One region of the Sporosarcina sp. P20a genome, then DNA from elsewhere that is predicted to be linked to it. Evidence: riboswitches for the same ligand, from Rfam matches in the RefSeq annotation. Region 1 holds a riboswitch; each other region holds the start of a gene.
What was found. A riboswitch is a leader RNA that binds a small molecule or an ion and turns the genes downstream of it on or off. The one in region 1 is predicted to bind cobalamin.
Positions count from the first base shown of each region.

Region 2: another riboswitch for cobalamin. It lies ahead of CSV72_RS09760 (hypothetical protein); the one in region 1 lies ahead of CSV72_RS10050 (DUF4430 domain-containing protein).
Region 3: another riboswitch for cobalamin. It lies ahead of CSV72_RS13340 (ABC transporter substrate-binding protein); the one in region 1 lies ahead of CSV72_RS10050 (DUF4430 domain-containing protein).
Region 4: another riboswitch for cobalamin. It lies ahead of CSV72_RS05870 (S-layer homology domain-containing protein); the one in region 1 lies ahead of CSV72_RS10050 (DUF4430 domain-containing protein).

Region 1 covers NZ_PDYT01000010.1:45,265-48,473, reverse strand. Annotated here, with positions in the region: gene CSV72_RS10050 (DUF4430 domain-containing protein) at 1-1,953, opposite strand, end outside; cobalamin riboswitch at 2,076-2,263, opposite strand; TPP riboswitch at 2,405-2,502, shown strand; gene CSV72_RS10045 (ABC transporter ATP-binding protein) at 2,588-3,209, shown strand, end outside.
Region 2 covers NZ_PDYT01000009.1:82,511-85,719, reverse strand. Annotated here, with positions in the region: gene CSV72_RS09760 (hypothetical protein) at 1-1,270, opposite strand, end outside; cobalamin riboswitch at 1,444-1,620, opposite strand; gene CSV72_RS16745 (hypothetical protein) at 1,788-1,958, opposite strand; gene mdh (malate dehydrogenase) at 2,336-3,209, opposite strand, start outside.
Region 3 covers NZ_PDYT01000020.1:24,591-27,799, reverse strand. Annotated here, with positions in the region: gene argS (arginine--tRNA ligase) at 1-666, shown strand, start outside; cobalamin riboswitch at 1,384-1,510, shown strand; gene CSV72_RS13340 (ABC transporter substrate-binding protein) at 1,651-2,637, shown strand; gene CSV72_RS13335 (FecCD family ABC transporter permease) at 2,630-3,209, shown strand, end outside.
Region 4 covers NZ_PDYT01000003.1:60,281-63,489, reverse strand. Annotated here, with positions in the region: gene CSV72_RS05880 (glycine betaine uptake BCCT transporter) at 1-331, opposite strand, end outside; gene CSV72_RS16860 (hypothetical protein) at 700-876, shown strand; cobalamin riboswitch at 1,017-1,200, shown strand; gene CSV72_RS05870 (S-layer homology domain-containing protein) at 1,344-3,044, shown strand; gene CSV72_RS05865 (energy-coupling factor transporter transmembrane component T) at 3,127-3,209, shown strand, end outside.

The DNA of each region.
Region 1 (3,209 bases):
CATCGCCCAGGCGTGTTTATTTATAGCACCAATCGATCCATCTGCCTTTTGTTGTGCTGCTAGCTCTGCATAAAGATTTCGTTTAGTTGCCCATGCAGTAGATGGATCTTTTCCTACTGCTAGCAAACCGAAGATATAGCGAATATGAGCCGTATCTGATTCATCTTTCTGTAATCCAGGATCTTTAGTAAGCCAATCCGGCAATTGTGAACTAGACGCACCCAATGCAACCAATTCCGTCCAACTAATTCCAGGCACATTCCGTATGAAATTAGCCTTATTATATCTCTCCACTTCATAGAAACGTAACGTATCCGCAAGCATATCGTCTACCGTACGAATAATTTCTGGTATAGACGGAGTATTATACGCAGTAGTTTTTACATTAGACTGCACTGCTTTAGAAAGTCCAGTTATGGATAACACTTCATTTGGTACTTCACCTTGCAAAGGTAGAAGTACTTTTTGGTTACTTTCAACCGTAACAGAGCCAACTGTTAGAACTCCATTACCTATAGTCCAGTTACTAGCGTCTGAAGCGGCTTCCGTAAACGTGTCTCCACTTAATGTGAGTTCAATAGTCGGATCCTTGTCCCCGACTTTCAACTTCGTAATGGATTCAAGAACTGCATTGCGTTTATAGAAAATGTGAATCTTATCATTTTCATTGACTGCGTTATCAATTAGTGAAGTAGATGATCCTTCATTAACATCAACAACCCACTGATCACTGCCATGTAAGCTTCCATTTTGAACGTTGTTAATCGATACAAAATTCTCTTTCGCTTGATCCAACTCGTAAGGAATATTTTGTTCTTTTAGCAACTGTTCAACCACTTGTACAATCGTACTGCCTGTTTCGAAAGTTACTTCAGTATCTGAAAGAATCGGTGCATCTAACCCATCGATGTTCACGTGGGCTGCAGGTTGCTCTGCTATTAAAGCAATTCGATTCCAAACAGAATTTCCCGCTTTCATGTCTGCAAGCGCAAGCAATACTTGTTCTGTTGCCATTAAGTTCGCTCTCGGATCTTTAGCTTTCCACTTATAAGAGCCATCTCCAAACTGGAAACCTTTTATTGCATCTACTACTGTCTGATCGCCTACATGCCAATTTTCTGCTAGTACATTTTCATTGACTGCAGCTAGACCCCAAATCGCTGTCGCTGTGGAGTTGGCATTATCACCCATTCCAATTTTACCAGGTGAATTAAATCCACCAGTGGTTAAATCTAATTGTCTAGCTCGTAATAAGTTCTTCGTTCTCTTAATAGCTGCATCTGCCGCCTCTTCCCCTTGATAGTTCGACAAAGCAATCATGCCCATACCTGTCATATCTGGGTCTGAATCCGGACCGAAGAATGAATATCCGCCATCTTCATTTTGGTTATCGATTAAAAACTGGAGTGCTTTTTGTTTCTTATCCGCATTCCACTCGCCTAAATCGGCACCTAGACGTTCGCCTGTATCCATCGCAAGCAAAGCCCACATATGTTTATTAATGCCGCCAAATGAGCCTGTCTCTTCATTTTGTTGTGACGCCAATTCTACATAAAGATTCCGATTCGTTTCCCATGCATCAGCTGGATCTTCGTTCATTGCAAGTAATCCGAAGATAAAGCGAATATGCTCTGTGCCATGATGTATAGGTTCCAGATTACCTGGATCTTTTCTTTGCCAATCTGGTAATTTCCACTTACCATCATTCAGATCTTCACCTGCCGCGTAAAGTCCGACTAATGTTTGCCATGAATCCAATTTCATTCCTTTGTTTTTATAAAACTGAACGGTTTTAGCTAGTAATTCTTCCACATCTGTCTGCTCGACAACTGTTCCTTTTGTATTCTCTACACCTGTATCCACCGCTTGTACTGTCGGGGTTACAAACGACAATACCAACATCAAACTTAGCAACACAGATAATATCTTACTTATTCGACTACCATTCCTCAACGACTCCTACCCCCTATTTTTTTCAATAAAAAAATCCCGCCTCCGGAAAGAGACAAGGATGGATGGATGCGTGTTTAGACATACATAATACAACACAACATACATACCTTTTTCCGGAAGGTTGTAAGCATGGTATTATGGTAAGTCTCCTGACTTTTGGATACAAACGCAACTTCACCCTTCCCAGTACGAATACCAGTGGTTGTCTGAAGTCACTTTCCAATTACAGTGGCCGGACCGTCCAGGATTTTCACCTGATTCCTTTTTAAGTCTTGCAAGCTAGCAAGACACCAAAATACGCTATAAACTACTATTAATCATAAGGAGTCGACATAACAATTGCAATAGCAAGATTTTTGACGTGTAAGGTGTTTTCCAAATTCCTATAATTGACCAATTTATTCCTGTCCTATCTTGACTATCTTTTCAGACTATGTAACGATAAGAGATGGATAAACACTAGGGGTGCTTTAGCTGAGAGAGGCATTCGCCTTAACCCTTGAACCTGCACTAGATAATGCTAGCGGAGGGAAGTGGACATATGACGGATTTCGACCGTACTATGCAACCGCTTCGCACATAGAAGTGGTTTTTTTTGTGTGTATTTTTTGAGGAAATGAGAAGTGGTAATCATATGACTACTAATGTTTTAGAATTTACGAATGTATCCTTTCATTATCAAGCAACGAACGCTTCGAAACCAACTGCTATTTTCGATCAAGTCGATTGGCATGTGAATGAAGGCGAATTTGTCAGCATCATTGGACCAAGCGGATACGGAAAAAGCACGTTGTTCCGACTCATCACGGGTCTTGAGAATCCTGACAGTGGAGAGATTTCATTGAACGGAGAAGCGACAGCAAAGCGGTTAGGCAAAGTCGGTTATATGCCGCAGCAAGACTTACTCATGCCATGGCGAACCATTCTTGAAAATGTTCGACTGCCACTGGAACTTCAAGGAAGTACACCTTCATCAGATGAAATTATCCAGCTACTCGCTGATTTCGGATTGCCTGGAGAAGAAAACGCCTACCCTGGAAATTTATCAGGCGGGATGCGACAACGTGTTTCCTTTTTGCGAACAATCTTAACAGGTTCCACTATTTTCTTGCTGGACGAGCCATTCAGCGCTCTAGATGCGATTACACGGCTGACGATGCAAGAGTGGTTAATCGACCAATGGCAAAAGCTCGACAAAACGATCGTCTTCATCACACATGATATCGACGAAGCACTATTTCTATCGGATCGCATCT
Region 2 (3,209 bases), on a different contig from region 1:
TAAGTCGGACTTCCGGAACTCCACTGCTCCATGCCTTTATGAGCAGCTGCAATAGTTCTGCTGTTTCAATGGTTGTAGACTTCTCTAGCGTGACAGATCCGCCTTGATCGGTATGGCGCTGTTCTGCAGTTATTCGGTCAATCATCGCGATTTGTTGTTGTTTTGTCGCCTGACTTATCGAACGATGCATTACCGAAGCCGCTTTGCGCAAAGGTATTTGCATTCCACTTTGACTAGATGCATTCTCCAAGTACCGATTAATTTCTACAGCTACTTCTTCAACAAACAGAATGGCCTTCTCTGAATGTAAACCAATTTGCTGATCGGCTATAGCGGTTTCCCAACCTGCCACTTCAATTTTTATAGTATGCCCCCATATACTTTCAATGCCGTTTAGTAAACGTACAAGTATGGTACAAGTACGTTCCAACTCCGTTTCCTGCATTACGTACGGTAATTGAATATACGAGTATAATACTGCTTTTTCCTGTCGTTCTTTATCGGGAAAATGTACTACAATTCCTTCACTTCCAAGCAGCCGTTTCATCAAACCAATGGCTGAGACTTTTTTATGAGTAATAGAGGAGCTGCCAATGGTTTGAGAATACCTTTCACTGTTAAAGTCTCCAAGGGAACATCCCAGACTGCGTTCTACTTGTTCAGCATCAAATAAACGCCAAGAGCCGCACGCTTTTACTTGTTCCATAAAATAATCAGGTATACGTATATGCTTTTCTTTTACCTTGCTTGATAAAAATGATTCAATTCTGTCGTCAGCAATATCCATAGTATATTGCTGTACTCTCGTCTTTCGCTGATAAAACGTCTTACCAAAGAACGACATGATTTCTGCTGGTAAAGTCACATAGCCATGGCTCAGTATCCAATATGCTTCCTGTACTTTCTGCAAGCGCCGGACAGTTTCATTTTGCATCGCAGCCATTGCAATGAGCATGAGCCGTTCCTGCGGCAGTCCTATCCGCTGATTATAATAATCAGATGTTACAAATTCATTCATATACTGCTGCAATTGTGCAGAAGGTATCAATCGATCGCGTTCAGCTACGATCTGTAAGCCGAGCCATTTAATTTCACTTGCCGAATAGTTATAGATCCATTGACCGTATAATCCGTCTTGTAACAGCTTCCGTACCACTTGATGAAATCCTGAATACACAGGTCTACCACGCCGTTGTTCTGCTTGTTTATACAATATCTGCAATAGCGCATGTTCATGTATTCGTTCCTTTGTCTGTTCAAATACTCTCATGTCGTAGTCTCCTTTCGTAAACAACAAAAAACAATCATTCCGCCTCTTCGGCAAGATGATTGCAATAGTTGTGAATGAGGAAACAAATTCAGGCAACTTGAATACACTCCATACAAAAATGCATAGATACAGATACCTTTTTTGCTTCCACTCCTCAACCCCCGAAGAAAGTGTCGCTTTGACGATACGTGGCAGGTCTCCTGGCTTCACTTCATCCTTCCGCCAATGCCTTCCCATGTCTCCATAGTGGCTAATTCTAGCGGTCGTCCGTGTGTACAGTTGCGGGGACAGCTCCGGTTTACGGATTCCCTTTTATACCTTGATAGGTACCAGCGCATCGTGCAAACTCATTTATTTGATTGACTTCATTTTATCATGGATAACATAGAGAGTGGTAGCGTTTGTTTTCAATAAGAACGAAGACATAACTAAACAGGGTGCCTATGCAGAAAACTACTGTGAGTACATCCACAATCGTTTTTTTGCTAGGCACCCTGTATCGAGCTTTCGTCATTATTTACATTAGTTGTTGTTCGCATAAACAGCCACACTCCGCCAATCCTTGAACATATGCTTCTTCCCATGTGATTCCGTGGATGAAACCATTCTCCGAGTAGCCTGTGATCAAATAGAACGTCTCGTTTTGCTCTGGTAATGATGAATTGCTTTGATAGGTGTTGTTATTCATAATAATTACCTCCTGGACTTTGTATTTTTCATAGTATATGCCATGTCGGGGAATTAAAGAACATTTTCTAAGCTTCTATTTATAAAAGGCTGATTGACAGCGCTTACATTTGGAGAGCCAAAGAAAATAAATTCTTTATATATTTCCGAGCTAGTATATAAAGGCACACTCTATTATTCAGTTAATTCTTTTTATTGTATCACGTAAATAAATAAATGTAAATAAATAAGCGATGATTTCCTATTAACTTTTGTTAGTTTTTAAAATTAACCTATGACTTCTTTATCATTCATCGACTGAAATGTGCCTAAAAAACTTCTTTATATACAAAAACATCTCCCTAAGTCCACTTTACGACTTAGAGAGATCAGTAGTTATTACGACATTTGTTTTTCACAAATTTCGATGACTGCTTTGACAGAGTCAGCTGAATGATCGAGTGCTTTTTGTTCGTCTTCTGTTAACGGAAGTTCAATTACACTCTCAATACCATTGCCCCCAAGAACAGTAGGCACACCTAAGTAGATATTTTGATATCCATATTCGCCTTCTAAGTAAGCGATAGATGGCATAATTCGCTTTTTATCTTTGATAATTGCTTCAGCCATCTCCACCAAAGCGGCAGCAGGTGCATAATACGCACTACCATTACCTAGCAAAGAGACGATCTCCCCGCCACCTTTTCGAGTACGCTCCACAATTGCTTCTAGTCGTTCATTCGAAATGATTTTATCCAACGGAATGCCACCAGCATACGAATAACGCACAAGTGGAACCATATCATCACCGTGCCCACCAAGAACAAAGCCCGAAATATCTTCTACAGAAATATTCAATTCTTCTGAGATGAACGTATTGAATCGTGCAGTATCGAGCACACCTGATTGTCCGATTACACGATTTTTAGGAAAGCCAGTTGTCTTATAGCAAACATACGTCATCGCATCTACTGGGTTACTTAAAATTAGCACGATACTGTCTGGAGCATAGCGTTTCACTTGTTCAGAAACAGAACGCATAATCTTTGCATTGGTCGCAACTAAATCATCACGACTCATGCCTGGTTTACGCGCGATGCCTGCAGTAATGATAACCATTGCAGCACCTTCAATATCCTCGTAATTTGAAGTACCTGTAATACGGGAGTTGAACTGTTGCACAGGACTTGTCTGAAGAAGATCCAGTGCTTTACCTTTTGTCGGATTGGAGAGGTCAGGGATATCAACTAAGACGATGTCGCCTAATTCCTTC
Region 3 (3,209 bases), on a different contig from region 1:
CTCATCAATATTTGGGGAGCGGACCACCACGGATATATTCCACGTATGAAAGCGGCAATCCAGGCACTTGGCTATGACCGCGATACGCTTGAAGTAGAAGTGGCGCAAATGGTTCAGCTTTATAAAGACGGAGAAAAGTTCAAGATGAGCAAGCGAACAGGAAAAGCGGTCACACTACGTGAACTTGTAGAAGAAGTCGGCCTAGATGCTGTACGTTATTTCTTCGCGATGCGCTCAGGCGACGCACAAATGGACTTCGATCTAGATTTGGCAGTATCCAAATCCAATGAAAACCCTGTCTACTACGCACAATATGCGCACGCGCGTATTTGCTCAATCTTGCGTCAGGCAAAAGAACAGAACGTAGAAGCGTCAACAGACAACGTCACGCTATTGCAAGACGAAAAAGAGCTAGAGCTACTAAAGAAACTCGGAGACTTCCCGAAACTAATTAGCGACTCAGCTCGCATGCGCGCACCACACCGGGTGACAACATATATCCAGGAACTCGCGGCTACATTCCATAGTTTCTACAATGCTAATAAAGTGCTCGATCCGGAAAACAAAGATCTTTCCGAAGCGCGTTTGGCTTTGATTACAGCAACTAAAACTACGATTGCCAACGCGTTGAAACTGGTTGGCGTTAAAGCACCTGAAAGAATGTAATATGTTGAAAATGGCCAAGCGGGTTTACTGCTTGGCTTTTTTGCTTTCGCTTTTTGAGGGGGAAGGGGAAGAGCAAAAGCCGTCCTCCGTAACGGCTCTCACTTCGCTTCACTGGTGTTCCTTTCTGAGTTAGAGAATGAAGTTCAAGAGCTTACAAGCAATTGTTTTCTAAGGTTGTGAGAGGAAAAGCACCGTTACGCTACGTTCCAGGCGGACGCGTTCGGGAGGGCTCGCGGCAAGCCAACCAGGTCGCTGCGCTTCCTTTGGTTGTCTAGCCTGTCGAGCTGATCCTCCCCGAGTCGCCGCCTTGCACTTCGCTTCACTGGTGTCCTTTCTTGAGTGTGAAAGTGAAGTTCAAGGGCACACCTCGTGTTTTCTTGTCATATCGAGTAGGGGATGTAATTGATGCGTTGCGTACTTATCTTGTTGAAAAAATGAATATGTCCAAAAAGTTCCAATGGCCCTAGACGCATCAACAACTTAAAAGCGGTTCAACCTGCCAACACAACAAAAAGTAAGGAGTGAGGCGGAAGCAGGGGGCGACTCCGGGAGGATCAGCCTGACAGATGAGACAACCAAAGGGAGCAAAGCGACCTGGTTGGCTCAACCAAGGCCCTCCGGAAAGCGTCCCCCTGCTGGAGCCTCACTCCCAAACACGTTTCAATCTCCTCCTATCCCCTGTACAACCACCGCTATTATCGCTATAATAAGTCATAATTACATATCTTCTGAAAAGGTTCTCGAAACTTGAGATGAAAAGCGAAATCGGTTCAAATCCGATGCGGTCCCGCCACTGTAAGTGCGATGCACAAGCCAGGTCACCTGCCTTTTTAGAAAATGAAGTTCCGCGGCAACCTACGAGGATAGGTACAGTGGAAGAAATCATGCGCTGATTTCATCCCACCTAATCCTTCGAACTATCGGAGGTTTTTTTCATGTCTGCGGCTTGCGTAATGCACCACACATATTAGAGGAGGAACACACATGAAGAAGTTTTGGCAACTGATGCTGACAGCAATGATCGCGGTACTACTACTTGCAGCATGCGGAAGCGACAGTAAAAAAGAAGAAACACCGGCAGATGAAAATCAGTCTGGCGAAGAATCGAAAACAGAACAACAATCAACGGATACAACGAGTTATCCATACACGTTGACAGATGCAACCGGTGAAGAAATTACATTTGAACAAGCGCCGGAAACTGTCATTTCATTAATTCCAAGCAACACGGAAATTTTATTCGGTATTGATGCAGGTGATCAAGTTATCGCAGTAACAGAAAACGATGACTTTCCTGAGGAAGTAGCGGATCTTGATACAGTAGGGGACTTTACGGTCAACGTGGAAAAAGTCATTTCATTGCAGCCGGAAGCGGTATTTGCACATGAAATGATGATGGGTTCGAATGAAGAAGGTTTGAAACAAATTCGTGACGCAGGCATCCCGGTAATCGTCGTACCGAATGCGGGAACTTTTGATGAGACATATGAAACAATTGAATTGATTGGTAAAGTCATGGACAAAAATGTGGAAGCGAATCAAATCGTTGAAGATATGAAGACAAAAATTGCGGATATCGAGAAGAAAGCAGCGGACATCACGGACAAGAAGCGCGTGTTTGTTGAAAACTCCGATGCACCTGAAATCTATACGCCAGGAACAGGGACATTCCCTCAGCAATTCTTGGATATGATCCACGCTGAAAACATCGTGACAGAAGAAGGCTGGATTATGATCAGCCCTGAAACAATTGTAGATGAAAATCCGGATGTGATTTTAGCTATATATAGCTATGTTCCGAACGTCGTAGAAAATATTAAAACGCGTGACGGGTTTGATGCGGTGACTGCGGTCAAAGAAGATCAAGTTATTCAACTGGATGAAGATATTACAAGCCGTACAGGTCCACGTTTAGCTGATGGATTAGAATTGTTTGCGAAAGCAGTCTATCCTGAGGTATTCGGTGAATAAAACCGCTCTCGCCTATGTCGTGTCGATTGCCACATTGCTTGTGGCGATCTGGCTCGGCGTATCGATCGGTACAGTGAAAATACCAATAGAGACGCTATGGAATCAATCGGATGCGACTGCGAGTAATATTTTGTGGAAGATCCGTATGCCGCGTGTGTTGCTGGCAGGAATCGTCGGTGCATCACTGGCTATTTCAGGAGCCGCTTTCCAAGGGCTATTGAAAAACCCATTAGCTGATCCTTACACCCTCGGAGTGTCATCCGGTGCCTCTGTCGGCGCCGTGATCACACTCTTTTTTGGTATTTCACTACCGATTCTTGGCGCATTCACCTTACCCGTATTTAGTATGATTGGTGCCGCGGTGACGATGTTTCTAGTGATCGGTTTTGCACGTCTCGTCGATCGGTCAATGAAAATGGAAACGATTATTTTAACAGGAATCATATTTGGTTCATTTCTCGGTTCCGTACTGTCGCTGATGATTGCGTTAACGCAAGAAGAACTCCGTCAGATTGTCGGTTGGCTGCTTGGTAGCGTATCGATGCGCGGTTGGAATTATATTGTAATGGTAC
Region 4 (3,209 bases), on a different contig from region 1:
AATGTGAAAGAGGTTCTGCAGCTCCATAGAACACGAGTCCAATTCCCATACCGGCGGAAAATAGCATCGCAAGCCAAGAGAACATAGAAAACTGCGGTCTATCACTGTCTTTCCCCAATCGAATCCTGCCGAGTGGACTGAATATCAAATAAACTGAGATGAAGAATAACATAGAAACTGTCAGTAAGTAATACCAGCCGAATGAATCAGAAATGAAGTTCCTTATAACGAGCGTGACAGCCTCAAAGTGATCGGGAGCAATTACACCATAACCGACAGCCAATACGACCGCTGCTAACGTAATATAAAATGTTGACGATACTTTTTTCATAGGTCCTCCTTTTGAATGTGGTTTGTGAAATGAGCTAAGTATATAATCGAAAAAGCACAATAAAATTGCACACATACACTTGACAATACCCATTTAGTCGCCCGTATAAACGCTAAATAAAAGGCGGTTTGTTGACAAAGTCATTACTAGTGAAAATAAAAAAGACGAGAAAAATTCCTTCTCGTCCAATATGTAAGTTGGTTCTGTAGTGCAATTCATTTACTTGCCCATAGTCATTAGCTTGTGCTTGTGCCAGTATACATGAAAGTTGAGGGTGATTTCCAGCTAGAAGAACAATTTCCTTTCATACATCAAGAACCATAGCCGTGTTATACTATAGAAACAAATGAAATGAGGAGGGGATTTTCGTGCAATATTCACAACCTAAGATGCTTCAGCTCGTAAAGCATAGCCCAGAGTTAAACAGGCGATTGAAAGAGATTATGAAAGAGCATGAGCTAGAGAAAAGCTTTGCACTGAAAGCACTTTATCATGCAGAAGTGAAAGACGGCGGAGTCTATCAGCGGGATTATCAGGAGCTGTAAGCATTCACTCACTTATATAGCACGTGATGAAATAAATAATATTCACGAAAAGACCGATGAGAGATTCTTTCATCGGTCTTTTATACTATTCTTTTGAAATAATAAAAAGTAGCAGGTGAGCATGTGATATACTAATGTAAAATTGAATAGAATATTTTGGTTCTTTACATTATTGTAAAGATGAAAAGGAAACAGGTGAGAATCCTGTACGGTCCGGCCACTGTAAATGGGAAATATCTTCAAAACACCACTGGTGAAATACTGGGAAGGTTGAAGATGTGATGATCCATAAGTCAGGAGACTTGCCAAAATACCATGCGTTACGCCTCCCAGGAAGAGGTATGCATAGTGTATTGGATGTAATAAGTCATTAACTGAAGTCCGCTTATACATAGTGCCCTTGTCTCTTTCTGGAGGCAAGGGCTTTTATACGTTCAATTACCAAACTAGGATAAGGGGGAAATCATTTGTTTAAGCGTTATGTATCTATCATTGCAAGTGTTTTACTAGCAGTAACGATGCTGTTACCTGCAACGAGTTCAGTTGCTTTAGCGAATTCGGATGTTCAACAAAGTAATATAAGCCCGCAAGCCGCTATTTCTACACCTTCTACCGATTCGAAGCGCGTGTCTGAAGCGATTGAGAAAGTTACAAAATATGTACTTAGTAAACCAGTATCTAGTGACTGGGTAGCCGTAGGATTAGCAAAAGCAGGAGTAGCGGTTCCAGCAAGCTATAATGAAGCGTTCAATCAACATATACAAAATCAAATTGTAGGGCAAGCCCGACTGAAAATAACGGATGCAGAACGTCTGACTATAGCCGCTGTAGCGATCGGTAAAGATCCTACGAATACGAATGGTGTCAATTTACTTGATAAAATTTATAACAGTATTGATGTAGCAAATACAGATACAATGATACGCCAAGGGACAAATGGTTTAATCTATGCATTAATTGCACTCGATACAAAAAATTATGAGATTCCGAAAAAAGCACGTTGGAATCGAGAGAAAATAGTGGCTGAGCTATTGAGCTATCAGCGCGAAGATGGTGCGTGGAGTTTGTCTACGAGTAGTACAGGAACAGCGAGCTATGATATGACTGCGATGGCGCTTATTGGTTTAGCTCCATACACTGATCAACCAGTTGTAAAGAAAGCTGTTGATCGAGCGGTCAATTATCTATCTGTCAATCAAGGTCCAACTGGTGGATTCGACGAAGCGTTCGTTGGCGGTATTTCAAGCGAAGCGACATCGCAAGTTATCATCGGTCTAACTGCTAATCAAATTGATCCACGTATACCGATGTTCACGAAGAATGGTATCAACTTAATTGACCACCTGTTGAGTTTCCAAACATCTGACGGTGGCTTCCAGCATACAGCAGGAGATAGCCGTTCGAACGCAATGGCAACGGAGCAAGCATTGCAAGCTTTAGTGGCATTTGATTTGTTCACGAAAGGCAAAGGTATATTGTACAACTTCACGGAAGTACCTGTCGTTCCGTCGCCAAAGCCAGATCCTGAACCAACACCGGATCCGAAGCCAGATCCTGAACCAACACCGGATCCGAAGCCAGATCCAAAACCAGATCCAAATCCAAAACCGAATCCAACTCCAACTCCAACTCCACAGTTTACGGATATTCAAACACACTGGGCAAAGGATTATATTAATCAAGCAGTGGAGCTAGGAATTGCGAGTGGCTATAAAGATCATACGTTCAAGCCGAATCAATCACTGACACGTGCGCAAGCTGTATCTATTTTAGTTCGTGCATTGGATTTGGAAACGGACAAGAAAGCGCCATTCCCTGATATACAAAAGTATGCTTCAAGTACACAAGCAGAAATTGCAGCTGCGTACCATCATGGTTTGGTTAAGGGAAGAGACGGCAAATTTATGCCCGCACAAGAAGTAACGCGTGCACAGATGGCGCTTATGTTATACCGTGCGTATGAAGTGAAGAATGGCGAAGTGTATAAGTTCGAAAAAATGGCGCCTTTCCGTGATATTCGTTCATACAATATGGAAGCTGTAAAAGCGATGAGCATGCTATATGATTTGAAGATGGCAAAAGGAGAGAATGGCAACTTTATGCCGAGTAACTCTACGTCTCGTGCACATGCTATGAAAATGTTAATAGAGTTTTTGAATACAAAATGATCACACAATCTTGCACCCGCGTGGTGCAAGATTGTCTGTCTTTAACGTGTAGTATTTTAAGGGAGTAGAGAGGGGAAGGGTTATGGGCAATGGAATACAGGCAATTCACCCTTTCGTGATGTTTTTTTATTATAGTTGCCTTGGCTTTTTTGCAATGTTCTTCAA